Regions from separate parts of the Paenibacillus sp. NRS-1782 genome, predicted to be linked through region 2. Evidence: predicted binding sites of a transcription regulator. Region 2 holds the regulator's gene; each other region holds the start of a gene.
The links. The regulator Rex, encoded in region 2, represses fermentation and respiration genes when NADH is low (regulators of the CRP and FNR family bind a similar motif). The targets are predictions, from matches to a motif close to TTGTGAAATATTTCACAA.
Positions count from the first base shown of each region.

Region 1 (5,201 bases), 160 kb from region 2:
TTTGGTCTGAGTTATACGGTGGTGGGACCCCATCCATTTCATAAAGTCAATGGCAAAATCACAGTGCTGGCAAATAAGCAGCTCCAAATCCGTATGATCGACAACACCGATATCACTGTCCTCCAGAACTTCGGCAGAAAAGGAGTGCTTGGTACCGAAAAATGGATCAGCTTGACCAATCAGATCGCCGCTTTGGTACATATATAGTATAAGTTCCTTACCCTCATCCGTTGTTTTCGTTACTTTCACGCGTCCGCGCTTGATATAAAACAGCTTATCCGCTGTATCTCCTTCCCAGAACAGATGTGAGCTTTCTGGCATGACCCGATCCTTCATCATCACTTGCAGTCGGTTGAAGCTGGCCTCCGAGAAGCAACAGGTGTTGCCGCGGGCTTCCATTACGTTTGTAGGGTTTCTCATCGTCCATTTCCCCTTTGTTTCCTTTGTTTTTTTATCTGCAACTTGATCAATTCAAATTCATTATATACCTGTGCTATGCGTTTTTGGGGCAAGAAGAGGGGGTAAAAGTGGCAGAATTCCAAACTTTGTGATTTAATTCACTTCATAAAATAAAATTTTAAATAGATTGTGAAAAAAATCACAATATCTCTTAAAAAGCTGTGTTACGATCAGTGTGTGAACAAGAGATAGTACACGAGATAACAGGAGGATGAGGGAAATGGCTGTAAAAAACGAGGTAATCCAAAAAGAGCAAAGCGCTGAGCAGTATATTCAAACACTGATTGACCGGGGGAACCGGGCACAACAGGCTTTCATGAGTATGAATCAGGAGCAGATTGACGAAATCGTACAAGCTATGGCACTCGCAGGGATGGATAAGCACATGCATCTGGCGAAGCTGGCTGTTGAAGAAACAGGACGCGGTGTGTACGAGGACAAAATCACCAAAAACATGTTTGCTACAGAATATGTCTATCATAGTATCAAAAATGAAAAAACCGTCGGTGTCATTGAAGATAATGACTTTGACAGTTTTCAAAAAATAGCAGAACCCGTCGGCATCATTATGGGGATCACTCCAGTGACTAATCCGACTTCAACTACAATGTTCAAAGCGTTGATTGCTATTAAAACACGTAATCCGATCATTTTCGGTTTCCATCCATCTGCTCAATCGTGTAGTGCGGAAGCAGCTCGCGTCTTGCTTGAAGCAGCCGTCAAACATGGTGCTCCAGCCGATTGTATTCAATGGATTGAAGCTCCATCGATGGATAAGACAAATTCACTCATGAATCACCCGGATGTGGCGCTGATTCTGGCAACTGGTGGATCAGGCATGGTTAAGGCGGCATATAGCTGCGGTAAACCTGCTCTGGGCGTAGGTCCTGGTAACGTGCCTTGCTTCATTGAAAAGACAGCGGACATTAAGCAAGCTGTGACCGATCTCATCCTCTCCAAATCTTTTGATAACGGTATGATCTGTGCTTCCGAGCAAGCGGTTATTATCGAAGAGCCAATCTTCGAACAAGTCAAAAAATTGATGATCGCTAACGGTTGCTACTTTGTAAATAAAGAAGAAGCAGCTAAGCTCACTCAAGGAGCTATGAATGTCGAGAAATGTGCAGTGAACCCAGCTATCGTCGGGCAGTCTGCTGTAAAAATTGCTGAAATGAGTGGTATCACAGTACCAGCAGGAACTAAAATTTTGGTCGCTGAGATTGAAGGGGTAGGAACAAAATTCCCATTGTCTGCGGAAAAATTGAGTCCTGTGTTGGCTTGCTATAAAGTGAAAAATGCGGAACAAGGTATTCAACGCGCGGCTGAAGTCGTGGAATTCGGGGGCATGGGCCACTCGTCCGCTATTCATTCGAACGATGAGGACGTTATCGCTCGGTTCGCAAATCGTTTGCAAACAGGCCGTATTATTGTAAATGCACCTTCCACACATGGTGCGATCGGTGACATCTACAACACCAACCTTCCATCGCTGACACTCGGTTGTGGTTCGTACGGACGTAACTCGACTTCGTCGAACGTATCGGCAGTCAACTTGATTAATGTGAAAAGGGTGGCGAAACGTACGGTGAATATGCAATGGTTCAAAGTACCTTCCAAAATTTATTTTGAAAAAAATTCGACTCAATATCTTGCTAAAATGCCTGATATCACACGTGTAGCCATTATCACAGACCCTATGATGGTGAAACTCGGATATGTGGATCGTGTCATCCATTATTTACACCAACGCCAAACACCAGTAGCTATCGAAGTGTTCTCGGAAGTAGAGCCAGATCCATCGACAGTTACGGTAGAACGTGGTACTGAAATGATGAGACGTTTCCAACCGGATTGTATTATTGCATTGGGCGGCGGTTCGCCGATGGATGCGGCTAAAGGCATGTGGATGTTCTATGAATACCCAGATACTGATTTCAACAACTTGAAACAAAAATTCATGGATATCCGCAAACGGATCTACAAGTACCCGCGTCTTGGTCAGAAAGCACAATTTGTAGCCATTCCTACAACCTCGGGTACAGGTTCGGAAGTTACGTCGTTCGCAGTTATTACAGACAAAAATCAGGGCAACACGAAGTATCCGCTGGCTGACTATGAGCTGACTCCTGATGTGGCCATTATTGACCCTGAGTTTGTATACTCGCTGCCTAAAACAGCTGTAGCGGATACAGGTATGGACGTACTGACACATGCCATCGAGGCCTACGTGTCTGTAATGGCTAGTGACTACACAGATGGTCTGGCAATTAAAGCCATTCAGCTGGTATTCCAATATCTGGAGCAATCGGCTCTGAGTGGCGACAAACTGGCTCGTGAAAAAATGCATAATGCTTCCACGCTGGCAGGAATGGCGTTTGCCAATGCATTCCTGGGTATTAACCACAGTCTTGCGCACAAATGGGGCGGACAATACCATACAGCGCATGGTCGCACGAATGCCATTTTGTTACCACACGTCATTCGTTATAATGCGAAAAAACCGACGAAGTTTGCTTCGTTCCCTAAATATTCGCACTTTGTTGCGGATGAGCGTTATGCAGAAATTGCACGCATACTGGGACTGCCTGCCCGTACAACGGAAGAAGGGGTTAACAGTCTGATCGAAGCGATCCGCAAACTGAACAAAACACTCGGTATCGAGGAATCGTTCCAGCAAATCGGCTTCGATGCGAAGGATTTTGAATCGCGTGTAGATTATCTGGCTGACCGTGCTTTTGAGGATCAATGTACAACTGCGAATCCGAAGCTGCCGCTGGTTACCGAATTGGCTGATGTATACCGCAATGCCTTCTACGGACGTTTTGACCAATAATATATAGGTACGAAGAGGCTTGTGACTAAGCATTTTCCCGTTAATACCAACGCAGGCTCTCTATAATAGAGGGCCTGTTGGTTTGGGAAGGGAGGTGAACGGCAAGGATAAAAGTACGGGCGTGAAGCTAAAGAAAATAAAGTGATAAATGTCACCTATATTGTGATTTTTGTCACATACTACACTCTATCATTATTCTACAATAAGGGTGTAAGAAAGGTCCCGACACTGAGCGTAAGGCATCGGTGAAAAGGCCGGGCTCGAGACACAATTTTAATGTGAAAAAAATCACAAGTCCGGAAGACCAAACAATTTGGAGGGATTTACATGTCGGTGATTGAGAGAGAATTACAAGAGCAACAATCTGGCTGGAGAGGTTTCAAAAAAGGTAAATGGACTAAAGAAGTCAACGTCAACGATTTTATTGAAACCAACATCTTACCTTATGTCGGTAACGAAGAATTTCTAGTTGGCCCTACCGCCAACACAACTGCACTGTGGGATATTGTATCCGATCTTACCAAAAAAGAGTTGGCAAACGGCGGCGTGCTTGATGTAGACGTGAATACGCCATCCACCATTATTTCACATAAGCCGGGCTATCTAGACCGGGATAAAGAACAAGTTGTCGGTGTACAAACAGACGCTCCATTCAAACGCTCTTTGCAGCCGTTTGGTGGAATTCGGATGATGATCGACGCTTGCAAAGCCTATGGCTTTGAAGTACCGCAAAGCATTGTTGATATCTTCACTCATATTCGCAAAACGCATAATCAGGGTGTATTCGACGCTTATACCGATGATATGAGAGCAGCTCGTAAAGCGGGTATTATCACTGGTTTGCCAGATGCATATGGTCGTGGTCGCATTATCGGTGATTACCGTCGTGTAGCACTGTACGGCGCAGACTTCCTGATTAAAGACAAAAAGGCTCAACTGAAAAGCCTTGAAGTGGACTCCATGGAAGAAGATGTAATTCGTCTGCGTGAAGAAATTTCCGAGCAAATTCGCGCTTTGAACGAGCTGAAACAAATGGCTGCTGAGCATGGTTTTGACATCTCAAAGCCTGCTAACAACGCGAAAGAAGCTTTCCAATGGGTGTATTTTGGCTATCTGGCAGCGATCAAAGAACAAAATGGTGCAGCAATGTCCTTGGGACGTGTATCTTCCTTCCTTGATATCTATACTCAACGGGATCTGGAAGAAGGGGCAATGACAGAAGAGCAAGCACAAGAATTGGTCGATCATTTCGTTATGAAACTGCGTATTGTTAAATTCCTGCGCACACCTGATTATAACGAACTGTTCAGCGGAGACCCAACATGGGTAACTGAATCCATTGGCGGAATGTCCATTACTGGAGAAACCCGGGTTACTAAAAACAGCTTCCGTTTCTTGCACACCCTGTACAATCTGGGTCCTGCACCGGAACCAAACCTGACTGTACTATGGTCAGAAAAATTGCCTGAAGGCTTCAAAAAATATTGTGCCAAAGTATCCATTGAAACCAGCTCCATTCAGTATGAAAATGATGATTTGATGCGTCCGATTTATGGCGATGATTATGGTATTGCTTGTTGTGTGTCGGCAATGAAAATTGGTAAACAAATGCAATTCTTTGGTGCCCGTGCCAACTTGGCTAAAGCTCTGCTATATGCAATTAACGGCGGTGTGGATGAAAAATCAGGTGCTCAAGTGGGTCCTGAATATCCTGCAATTACAGGTGAAGTGCTGGATTACGAGGAAGTGCTGAGCCGCTTCAAGCCCATGATGGAATGGTTGGCAAAACTGTACATGAACACTTTGAACGTTATTCACTTCATGCATGACAAGTACAGCTACGAACGGATTGAAATGGCGCTGCATGACCGTGATATTGTCCGTACGATGGCTTGTGGTATTGCTGGTC
Region 1 covers NZ_JBITPH010000051.1:219,699-224,899, reverse strand. Annotated here, with positions in the region: gene ACIFQM_RS20695 (Crp/Fnr family transcriptional regulator) at 1-420, opposite strand, end outside; gene adhE (bifunctional acetaldehyde-CoA/alcohol dehydrogenase) at 680-3,292, shown strand; gene pflB (formate C-acetyltransferase) at 3,620-5,201, shown strand, end outside.
Region 1: a site for Rex is predicted at 3,569-3,586, ahead of pflB (formate C-acetyltransferase). Genes of this name have one in related genera too.

Region 2 (5,201 bases):
GCAAAAATGTTTTGCTCTCGCGCATCAGTTCGATCCTGCATTGCTCGAGCCGCTGCACAATATGGAGGCCTGTTTGTCTGGTGCCGAAATGCTTCGGTACGACAGCTCCATGATGACCTGGCTGTAGTTGTCAGACTTCCGATTGAGACGAGGCATGCCCACCTTCACAGGCGGTGTGTGCATCGTCTTTTTTGGCTGCCTTAATTTCCAAACAGGCGATCTTCTGATATGCTGTTATACAGAGTTATTATTTTTGTATGTGTCAAAAGAAAGGATTAAGCCCGAATGAAATTTGCGGTATTGGATTTTGAAACGACAGGCACCCAGTCCGCGGATGACATCATTCAAGTCGGACTTGCAATTATAGATCATGATAACAGCATTTCCCGTGTTTACGGTTCTTATGTGAACCCTGGCAGATCCATTCCGCCTTTTATTACCGGGTTGACCGGGATTACAGACGATGACGTCAAGGAGGCTCCTGCCCTTGAAGAGATGATGATGGAGCTTGTGCCTATGCTGGACGATGTCGTGCTGGTCGGTCATAATGTGGCGTTTGATTTTAATTTTTTGCAAAACGCTTTGGATCGGTGCGGGTACTTGCCGTTTACTGGAAGAATTTTGGATACGATGGATTTTCTGAAAATCATGTTTCCATCGCTATCTTCCTATCAGTTGGGTTTTGTTTCTTCTGAGTTCGGGCTGGCGCATGACCGACCTCATCAGGCAGACAGCGATGCGTTGGCTACGGCTGAAGTGTTTTTAAAATGTCTGGATGAGCTTCACGCGCTGCCTTTGATTACGATACAGCGGCTCAGCGATTTGTTCGCGGAGGAAGACAGTGACCTCGGATGGTTTTTGGACGGGGTGCGTGAAGACAAAGAGCATGATCCTATTCAGGATTTGGAAGGTCATCAGTTTTTTCGTCAGCTTGCGCTGAAGGTAGAGGATTGGACGGAGCTAAATGCCCCTCGCAGAGAGGACGATCCCAATCCGCTGGCAGGCGTTTCCTTTGAGGAATACATGGATGATGTGCGAGACAATTTACGTTCATCCTTGAGCCAATATGAGGAACGCGAAGCGCAGACGCAAATGATTGAGGGTGTCAATCAGGCGCTGAGTGAGGACAAGCACCTGTTGATCGAGGCGGGTACGGGGACAGGCAAGTCCCTCGGTTATTTGCTCCCTTCGCTATATCACAGTGTGAAAAATGGACAGCGAGTCATGGTTAGTACGCATACGATCAACCTGCAGGAGCAATTACGCGAGCGTGATATTCCGATGCTGACCAAGGTGATCCCTTTCCCGTTCCGGGCTGCCATTTTTAAGGGCCGGGGACATTATTTGTGTCTGCGTAAGTTTGAACATAAAATAAACAGAAGAGACTTCGCAACGCCGAAGGAAGATTTAATTACAGCGGCCCAGATGATTGTCTGGCTGACGTTAACAGAAACCGGTGATGATGAAGAATTGAATCTGAGCAATCGTGGCGGAGATTTTTGGGAAACGGTGGCCAGTGATTCAGAGTCCTGTCTTGGTCGTTCTTGTCCATGGTTTCGCAAATGCTTTTATCATCGTGCGCGCCACGAGGCGGGAATAGCCGATGTGGTCATTACGAATCATTCCAAGCTTTTTACGGACGTAAAAGCGAGTCATCAGCTGTTGCCGAGCTATGAGCATCTGGTCATTGATGAAGCGCATCATCTGGAGGAAGTCGCTGGTAAGCACCTGGGCATGCATATGAAATATTTCACACTCGTGCATACGCTGACCCGGTTGTTCAAGGACAGCAAGAACGGACAATTGCCTTCGCTGCGTCAGCAGTTGGCAAAGTCGGGGCATGAGAAATCGACCGATTGGGCTTCTACCATTGACCAACTGTATCCGCTCGTGCTGGAGGTCAAGGAGACTTGGGATCTGCTGAGCGACAAGCTGTTTGGCATGCTGCCGGAGCGAAGTGATGCGACACCGGGCGAAACAGGGCAGTTTTCTTCCCGTCTCAAGCCGTCGGCCAAGCCTGCCAAGTGGGATCAGGCTGCTGCGCTGGAAAATCAGCTTTATGTAACGATGAGCGAAATTTTGCGCAGGGGCGACAAGCTGATGCTCGATGTGAAGGAAGAACATGACGATTATGCGGCTGACAGCCTCATTACAGATATTACGGGGCTGCTTAAGGATTTGGCAGGCATTAGGGAAAGCTTGCGCTTTTTCATGCGGATGGATGATGAGACGACCGTATATTGGCTCGAAGCGAGCGGACAGTTCCGCAGCAAGTCGCTACAATTTTATGCGGTGCCCGTCGATGTGAGCCGCCAGCTGAAAGAAATGTTTTTTGACAAGAAAAGGAGCATTATTCTGACGTCTGCTACCTTGTCGGTGGATAAGTCGTTTCAGTACATGACCGATCAGCTCGGCTTGCAGGAGGCCGCAGATCAAGGGCGGCTGATGACTACGCAGCTCCCGTCACCCTTTAACTACAGGGATCAGGTGTTGCTAGTCATTCCAAGGGATTTCCCGAGCGTGAAGGGCAGTGTAGGAGATGAGCATTTTGTAGATATGCTCGTCAGCTCGCTAGGTGCGACTGCCCAAGCGACGCGGGGGAGAATGCTCGTTCTCTTTACCTCCTATCGCATGCTCCGGCAGGTGTATGAGCCGCTTAAGGAGGCGTTAGCATCCAGTGACATCACCGTGCTGGGGCAGGGCGTGGACAGTGGGAGTCGCAGCAAGCTGACCCGACGTTTTCAGGAAGCTAAAGCTTCTGTGTTGCTGGGAACCAGCAGCTTTTGGGAAGGCGTCGATATTCCGGGCAAGGCGCTGACGTGTCTGGCTATCGTCCGCTTGCCGTTCCAACCGCCCAATCACCCGCTGCTGGAGGCTAAAAGTGAGCTGCTCCAGCAGCAGAAGAAAAATCCTTTTATGAAGCTGTCTGTTCCACAGGCTGTCATTCGCTTCAAACAGGGATTTGGACGTTTGGTACGTACCGCGAGCGACCACGGGGTTGTTATCGTTTATGATACGCGTGTGATCGAATCCTATTACGGGAAGCACTTTTTGTACTCGTTACCGGGACCAAAAATGGAGCATATGCCGACGGAGCAAATGGTGCCCCGTATCGCCGAGTGGCTCCAATCCGCCCCGGAGACAGAGGTATAACGGACGGACATCTATATATATCCGTTACAATTAGGGGGAGCATGTATGAAATCAGATAAAATTTCAGAGGCTGTCGTACGGAGGTTACCCGTATATTTACGTTATCTGAATGCACTGCACAAACGGGAGGTGGCTACGGTCTCTTCCCAGGAGTTAGGACAAAGACTGGATTTGAATCCGGCTCAAATTCGTAAGGATCTAGCGTATTTTGGAGATTTTGGCCGTAAGGGTATCGGCTATGATGTTACTTATCTTATCGAGAAAATACGCCATATCCTGAAAATCGATCAGCAAATTAACGTGGTATTGGTCGGAGCAGGTAATCTGGGGCAAGCCCTTTCGAATTATAATGCTTATTTAAAAGACAATATGAAAATTGTAGCAGTATTTGATGCTGTGCCAGATAAGGTCGGAACCAAGATCAATACGCTGGTCGTACAGCCAATGGATGAACTGGAAGCGACCGTGAAGGAACAAAACATTCGGATCGGGATTATTACCGTACCGGATTTTGAAGCTCAGAACGTGGCTGACAGGCTCATAAATAGCGGGATTGGAGCGATTTTGAACTTTGCCCCGACCACTCTCAAAGCACCAGCAAATATTCGAATACATGTCACAGATTTTACAACAGATTTGTTAAGCCTCGCTTATTATTTGGAAGACGGAAAGGAAGATATGCAACATGATGGAAAATAAATGGATGATTAAGAACGGCTCTTTTGCCGTGAACAGACCGGAAGCGGGGGTAATCCACGGCTATATGATCGTGGAGGACAGCCGCATTACCTATATTGGCGAGACTTTGCCAGCGGGTGAGGAAGAGACGGAAGCAATTGATGGTAACGGGCTGCTGTTTTTACCTGGCCTGATTAATACACATGGTCATGCGGCGATGTCTCTGCTGCGCGGGCATGGGGACGATCTGGCTCTTCAAGTATGGCTTCAGGAAAAAATGTGGCCGATGGAAGCCAAGTTTACGTCTACGGATGTGTACTGGGGTACGTCCTTGTCCGTGCTGGAAATGCTGAAAGGTGGTACAACCACCTTTTTGGACATGTATGATCATATGGACGAGGTGGCTCGTGTAGCTGAAGAGTCCGGCATTCGTGCCAGTCTGATGCGTGGAACGATTGGATTATGTTCGGAGGAAGAGCAGCGGATCAAGCTGGCTGAGGCTGTGAATTTTGCGCGTAATTGGCATGGAAAAGCAGACGGTCGCATTACGACTATGATGTCTCCGCATGCGCCGTATACGTGTCCGCCTGCGTTTATCGAAAAATTCGTGCAGGCTGCGCATGAGTTGGACTTACCGTTGCATACGCATATGTCCGAAACGATTGCCGAAGTAGAGCAAAACGTACGCGACTACGGCTTGCGCCCGGTTGCGCATTTGGATAAGCTCGGCTTTTTCTCCCGTCCATCGCTTGTTGCCCATGCTGTTCATTTGAATGACGAAGAAATAGCTTTGTTGGCTGAACGTGGTGTAGCGGTTTCGCATAATCCGGGCAGCAACTTGAAGCTGGCGAGCGGTGTGGCAAGAGTGCCTGATCTGCTCCGTGCAGGCGTTACTGTCTCTCTCGGAACAGACGGTCCCGCCAGTAACAATAACCTGGATATGTTCGAGGAAATGCGTCTGGCTGCACTCATTCACAAGGGAGTATCTGGCGACCCAACCGCAGTTCCTGCGGGTGAGGCGTTGCGTCTAGCAACGGAGTACGGAGCGAAGTCGATTGGCTTGAATGAGGTAGGGGCGCTGGCAGCAGGCAACAAGGCTGACTTTATCGCGCTTGATCTCAATCAGGCTCATTTCTTGCCGCGTACGGATCTCATTTCCCATGCGGTATACTCTGCAAGCGCCAAAGACGTAGCCCATGTATGGGTTAACGGTCGTCAGGTTGTGAAAAACGGTGAGTGCCTGACTATGGATGAGGAACGTATCAAGCATGAGGCACAAGCCGCCTTTGAAGGGCTGCTGTCGCGCTAATTCAGGTGTCACATCCCCTTAGAGAGGAAGCACAGGTTTGAAAAATAAGAAAAAATGGATA
Region 2 covers NZ_JBITPH010000051.1:59,127-64,327, reverse strand. Annotated here, with positions in the region: gene ACIFQM_RS19855 (tetratricopeptide repeat protein) at 1-127, shown strand, start outside; gene dinG (ATP-dependent DNA helicase DinG) at 286-3,153, shown strand; gene ACIFQM_RS19845 (redox-sensing transcriptional repressor Rex) at 3,199-3,852, shown strand; gene ACIFQM_RS19840 (amidohydrolase) at 3,839-5,140, shown strand; gene ACIFQM_RS19835 (DUF5590 domain-containing protein) at 5,178-5,201, shown strand, end outside.

Region 3 (5,201 bases), on a different contig from region 2:
TTCATCATCGTCAAAGGAGCACGAATAAACAGATCCTTCCAGTCGCTTAGACGTATGGGTGTGAAAGGAGTAATATACGGTACCCCAAAGCTTTTCAATTTCGTCATATGGATACAAATTAACAGGAAGAACAATACCGTTCCGAACATGCCCAGAAGGGCTGCAAAGAGCATTCCGGCGAAACGTAAGAGACGCAGGGTAATGCCCGCGCTGTATGACGGTATCGAAAACGATGAAATGGCAGTAACCGAAACAACAATCACAAGGAAAGGGCTAACAATACCCGCATTGACAGCAGCGTCGCCGATGACTAAGCCTCCCACAATGCCCATGGCAGGACCAATAGGTTTGGGCAATCGTATGCCGGCTTCCCGCAGGATTTCGATAGAGATTTCCAGAATCATAACTTCGATGACAGATGGAAAAGGGACTCCTTGACGGGTCTCGATGATGCTAACGATCAGCTTGGTTGGAATCAAACCGGGATGAAACGATATAAAAGAGATATATAAAGCAGGACCCATAAGCGCTATAAAAGCTCCGAAAAATCGCAACACGCGTAAAAGTGTCCCTGGAATCCAGCGCTCATAATAGTCCTCGGGAGATTGGAGCAGCATGCTGAAGGTCACCGGAACAATAAGTGCAAAGGGAGTACCATCCAGCAGAATCGCTATTCTTCCTTCCAACAAAGCACTCATGACACGGTCGGGGCGTTCAGTGTTGTGAGCCTGCTGGAATGGACTTAAATAATTGTCTTCAATAAGTTGCTCCACATAACCGGATTCAGGTAAAAAATCCATGTCTATTTTTGAAATTCTGTCCTTCACTTCCTGAAGAAGATCCGGATTTACAATATCCTTGATGTACGCGATAACCAGATCTTTTTTGATTCTGCTTCCAACCTGAAATTTCTTTATTTCCAGACTTTTATTTAGGCCTTGACGTCTAAGCATCGAAGTGTTTTCACTTAATACTTCCGTAAAGCCGATTCTGGGACCCCGAAGTAATGCTTCAGAGGTCGGCTCATTCACGGGTCGAACGGGGCCGTTAGGGGGCCCGACCAGCAGTGCTTCATTCAGGCCTTCCATTAATAACACGGTATAGCCCAAAAGGATTAATTCGTACAGATTCTCCATATCTGCAACTTCACTGATTTGCGTAAGTGGCATCAAGCTTTCTTTTATAAAAGACTTACTTATGCTTTCCGATTGTTCCTGTTGGCCGTCAAGCATCAATACCTGCAATACCTGCTTGTTTATAAGCCCTTCATCCTGCATACCTTCTATGAAGATTAACACGGACCGTGCATGAAATTTCTTAGCCATAAACTCACGAAAATGCACATCACTATTCTCGCCTATAGCCTCTTGGAGTGATTTCAAATCGGCATCATAATTCCCTGAAATTTTGGAGCCTGTTGCCTGCTGCTGATCAGCGTGGTCTTTATCATCCATTGGACGGTCAGCAGGTTGTTTGGAATTCGCTCCCTTACTTCCTACAAGTGAATATATTGAGCGGTTTATATAATAAATCCCTAATGGAAAAATCAACGCGAGGGCTGCCTGAAATAATGTAGCCCAGCTTGGAATATAAGGTACTATTTTAGACCACATGATGATGACCCCCAAACAATTCAATTCATGTCCCCGTAGAATAGCAGGTTGTCCATAAAGTATTCCTTGTAAAGGATTTATTTACTCATTACACTGTCTGATGACTTGCTATCTCTTCATAACACTTCCGAAGATGCAGAGAAGGAAAGGATATATACAGAAAATTTGGATGGGATAAATGGTAGGAGAAAGCAAAAAAAACCGCTTCTGGGGCATGTTGAATGGTTGTTCCATTCTTCCAGAGGACGGTTTCTTTGTCGATTAATCTATAAAATATATGATGTGGAGTGCCATAGAACTTAAGCTGTTCTGTAGAAAGGATTGCTGCGCGATTTAATTAACGGATAGGGATATCCCTTGTACTTTGACGTTTATCATGCCAATGGATAGGCCCGTATATTTCTCGATGGCTTCCCGAACATTCCTCTGTAATTCTCTGCCTACATCGTACATTCTTGTTCCGTAATGAACGACAATGCTTAAATCGACATCCAGTCCTGATTCTGTCACATGAAGTTCAATGCCATTGTGCAGGCTTTTCCCACTTAACTTGTTAGTGATTCCTTCGACGACTCCTGTTGACATCGATGAGATTCCCATTGTTGCCGTTGCTGTCTTGCCAATGATTTTAGAAATAGTATCTTTGGAAATCGCAATACTCCCCAATACGTTTTGAATTAACATGTAGATTCCTCCTCGCGTGGTTCGCCTCTTCATAATCTAGTGTGATCAGTAATCAGATGCTTTGAATCCATGGTAAAAAGTATTTACAACCAGTGCCGCCGCAGAATTTTTCGCAATATTGCCGTTCCTTACTTGTTGCCATGTTAGAAATAGTAACGAGTAGAGGACATTCATGATCCAATCTTTATCGATATGCAGGTGAAAATAACCTTTTTGTTGCAATATTTCAATCACATGCAGGATGGGTTCCCTTAGCTTCTGATCCGCTTCTTCAATATCCTTGTTGAAGTTGACGGATGCATCATGAGCAAGAAAATAAATTTTGTCTCCTAACGGAATAAGTGCCTCAATCAACTCTGGAATGTAATTTTCATAGTTTTCCTCGTCCAAGGAAATCCCTTTCATGGTTTCACTTACGACTTCGATGGCCCGAAATCCCAGATAAATCATCAGTTGCTCTCTGCTTTCAACATATCGATGCAATGTGGCAATACCAATTCCTGCATAATCAGCAATCTCATTCATGGAGGCGTTTGGCTTGTCAATAAGTAGCATGGTAGCTACATCCAAAAGGCTGTTAAGCCTCACTTGCTTGATCGTTGTCATGTCTTTCTTCATGGGAACTCCTTATTTATTTGATATCATATATTATTAATTGATAGTTTTTTGTATCATTTAATTGAATTTTAAATCAAATACTGAGAAGAGTCAAATAGGAGCATCCACTTTTCAAAAATCATCATAATAACTCAATTTCAGTTTCTTACCTGAATCCCTTGAATTTGAATAGGGAAATCCCTAAACATTTATAATTTGAACTATATTGTGACTGTGATCACATATAGCTCAATCTGCTGTATTTAGAATAGTAGCATAAGCAATATTCATAAGAACGTAGGAAATCTTGTCGAATGAATGGAGGACCGGTACATGACAAACGGTAAACAAAAGCTTGTTGTGATTGGAAACGGTATGGCCGGCATCAATACGGTCGAGCAAATTTTAAAATTAACGGATAAGTATGAAATTACGGTCCTGGGAAATGAGCCGCATCCGAACTATAACAGGATCATGCTCTCTTATGTACTGGAAGGTAGTAAGACGATTGATGATATCATACTGAACGATTTGCAATGGTACGAGGACCAAGGTATTACTTTATATACTGGGAAAACGGTGCGAAGCATCGACGGAGAAAGAAAGAGGATTTACACGGAGGACGGACTTGAAATGGATTACGATGTAGCTTTGGTGACTACTGGCTCTCAATCGTTTATCTTGCCTATTCCGGGAAAAGAATTACCAGGCGTCATCGGTTTTCGAGATATCGCCGATTGCTCGGCAATGCTTGAGGCGGCGAAAACCTATAAAAAGGCAGCAGTCATTGGTGGAGGGCTGTTGGGACTGGAAGCGGCTAAAGGCTTGGTCAATCTCGGCATGGACGTAACGGTCGTTCATTTGATGGAGGATCTGATGGAGCGTCAGCTGGACCCGGAAGCTTCTACGATGCTGAGGGCAGAACTAGAACGTCAGGGGATCAAGTTTGCTATGCAAATGCAAACTGCAGAGGTGTACGGTCAAGATCGGGTACAGGGACTGCGGTTTTCGGACGGAAGCGAACTGGAAGCGGATTTGGTCGTTATGGCCGTCGGGATCAAGCCAAATATTCAGGTGGCTGTGCAAAGTGGCATGGAAACGAACCGTGGAATTGTGGTCGATGATATGATGAGGACCTCCATGCCGGATGTATATGCAGTAGGGGAGTGTGTTGAACACCGAGGGATCTGTTACGGTCTGGTTGCTCCGCTGTTTGAACAGGGAAGTGTAATTGCCAAACATTTGGCAGGTGCGGATACCGAGGGCTATATGGGATCGGTGGTTTCTACCAAGCTCAAAATTTCAGGAGTGGACGTTTTCTCGGCTGGTGAATTCATAACTGCTTCTGAGCATACGGTGATTGTAGCCAAGGATGAGTGGAAGCGCACTTACAAAAAAGTGTTGCTTCGGGAAAATAGGATTGTTGGAGCCGTACTGTTCGGAGATGTGAGCGAATCTGCTAGTCTTCAGAAGTATGTGCGGCAGCAAACGTTGATGACAGATGAGATATATGGACAGCTCATGGGTACCGGATGCAGTAAAGACGGGGCTAAAACCTTATCCGCTGAAACGATGGCTGATGATGAAATTGTCTGCGGCTGCAACGGTGTGACCAAAAAGGCAATTGTTGATGCGATCCATGAAAATGGATTGACCACAGTCGACGAAATTAAGGCATGTACCGGGGCAACGCGGTCCTGCGGAGGGTGCAAGCCGGTCGTTGAACAAATTCTCCAGTATGTTCTTGGAGACAGCTTCAAGACGACAGCCAAGCAAGGAATATGTGGCTGCACAACATGGAGCCGGGATGAGATTGTAACGGCTATTAAAACCAAGGGTCTTACAACGACGCGTGAAGTCATGAATGTGCTTGGTTGGCATAATGATGAAGGATGCTCCAAATGCCGCCCGGCGCTGAATTATTACTTGGGTATGATGAACCCGGATACCTATGAAAATGAGGAAGATTCCCGGTTTGTGAACGAGCGGCTGCACGCGAATATTCAAAAGGATGGAACGTTTACAGTTGTGCCAAGAATGTACGGCGGTGTAACAACTCCAGAGGATTTGAAGAAAATAGCTGATGTTTCTCTTAAATACAACGTTAAAGTTGTTAAAGTAACAGGAGGACAGCGGCTGGATTTGATTGGTGTCCGTAAAGAGGATTTGCCTAAAGTGTGGGAAGAACTCGATATGCCGTCGGGATATGCCTATGCCAAATCTCTTCGTACGGTTAAAACCTGTGTTGGATCACAATTTTGCCGATTTGGTACACAGGATTCTATGGGAATGGGAGAATTGCTGGAA
Region 3 covers NZ_JBITPH010000019.1:48,140-53,340, forward strand. Annotated here, with positions in the region: gene ACIFQM_RS08420 (spore germination protein) at 1-1,613, opposite strand, end outside; gene ACIFQM_RS08425 (Asp23/Gls24 family envelope stress response protein) at 1,947-2,297, opposite strand; gene ACIFQM_RS08430 (TetR/AcrR family transcriptional regulator) at 2,343-2,915, opposite strand; gene nirB (nitrite reductase large subunit NirB) at 3,228-5,201, shown strand, end outside.
Region 3: a site for Rex is predicted at 3,121-3,138, ahead of nirB (nitrite reductase large subunit NirB). Genes of this name have one in related genera too.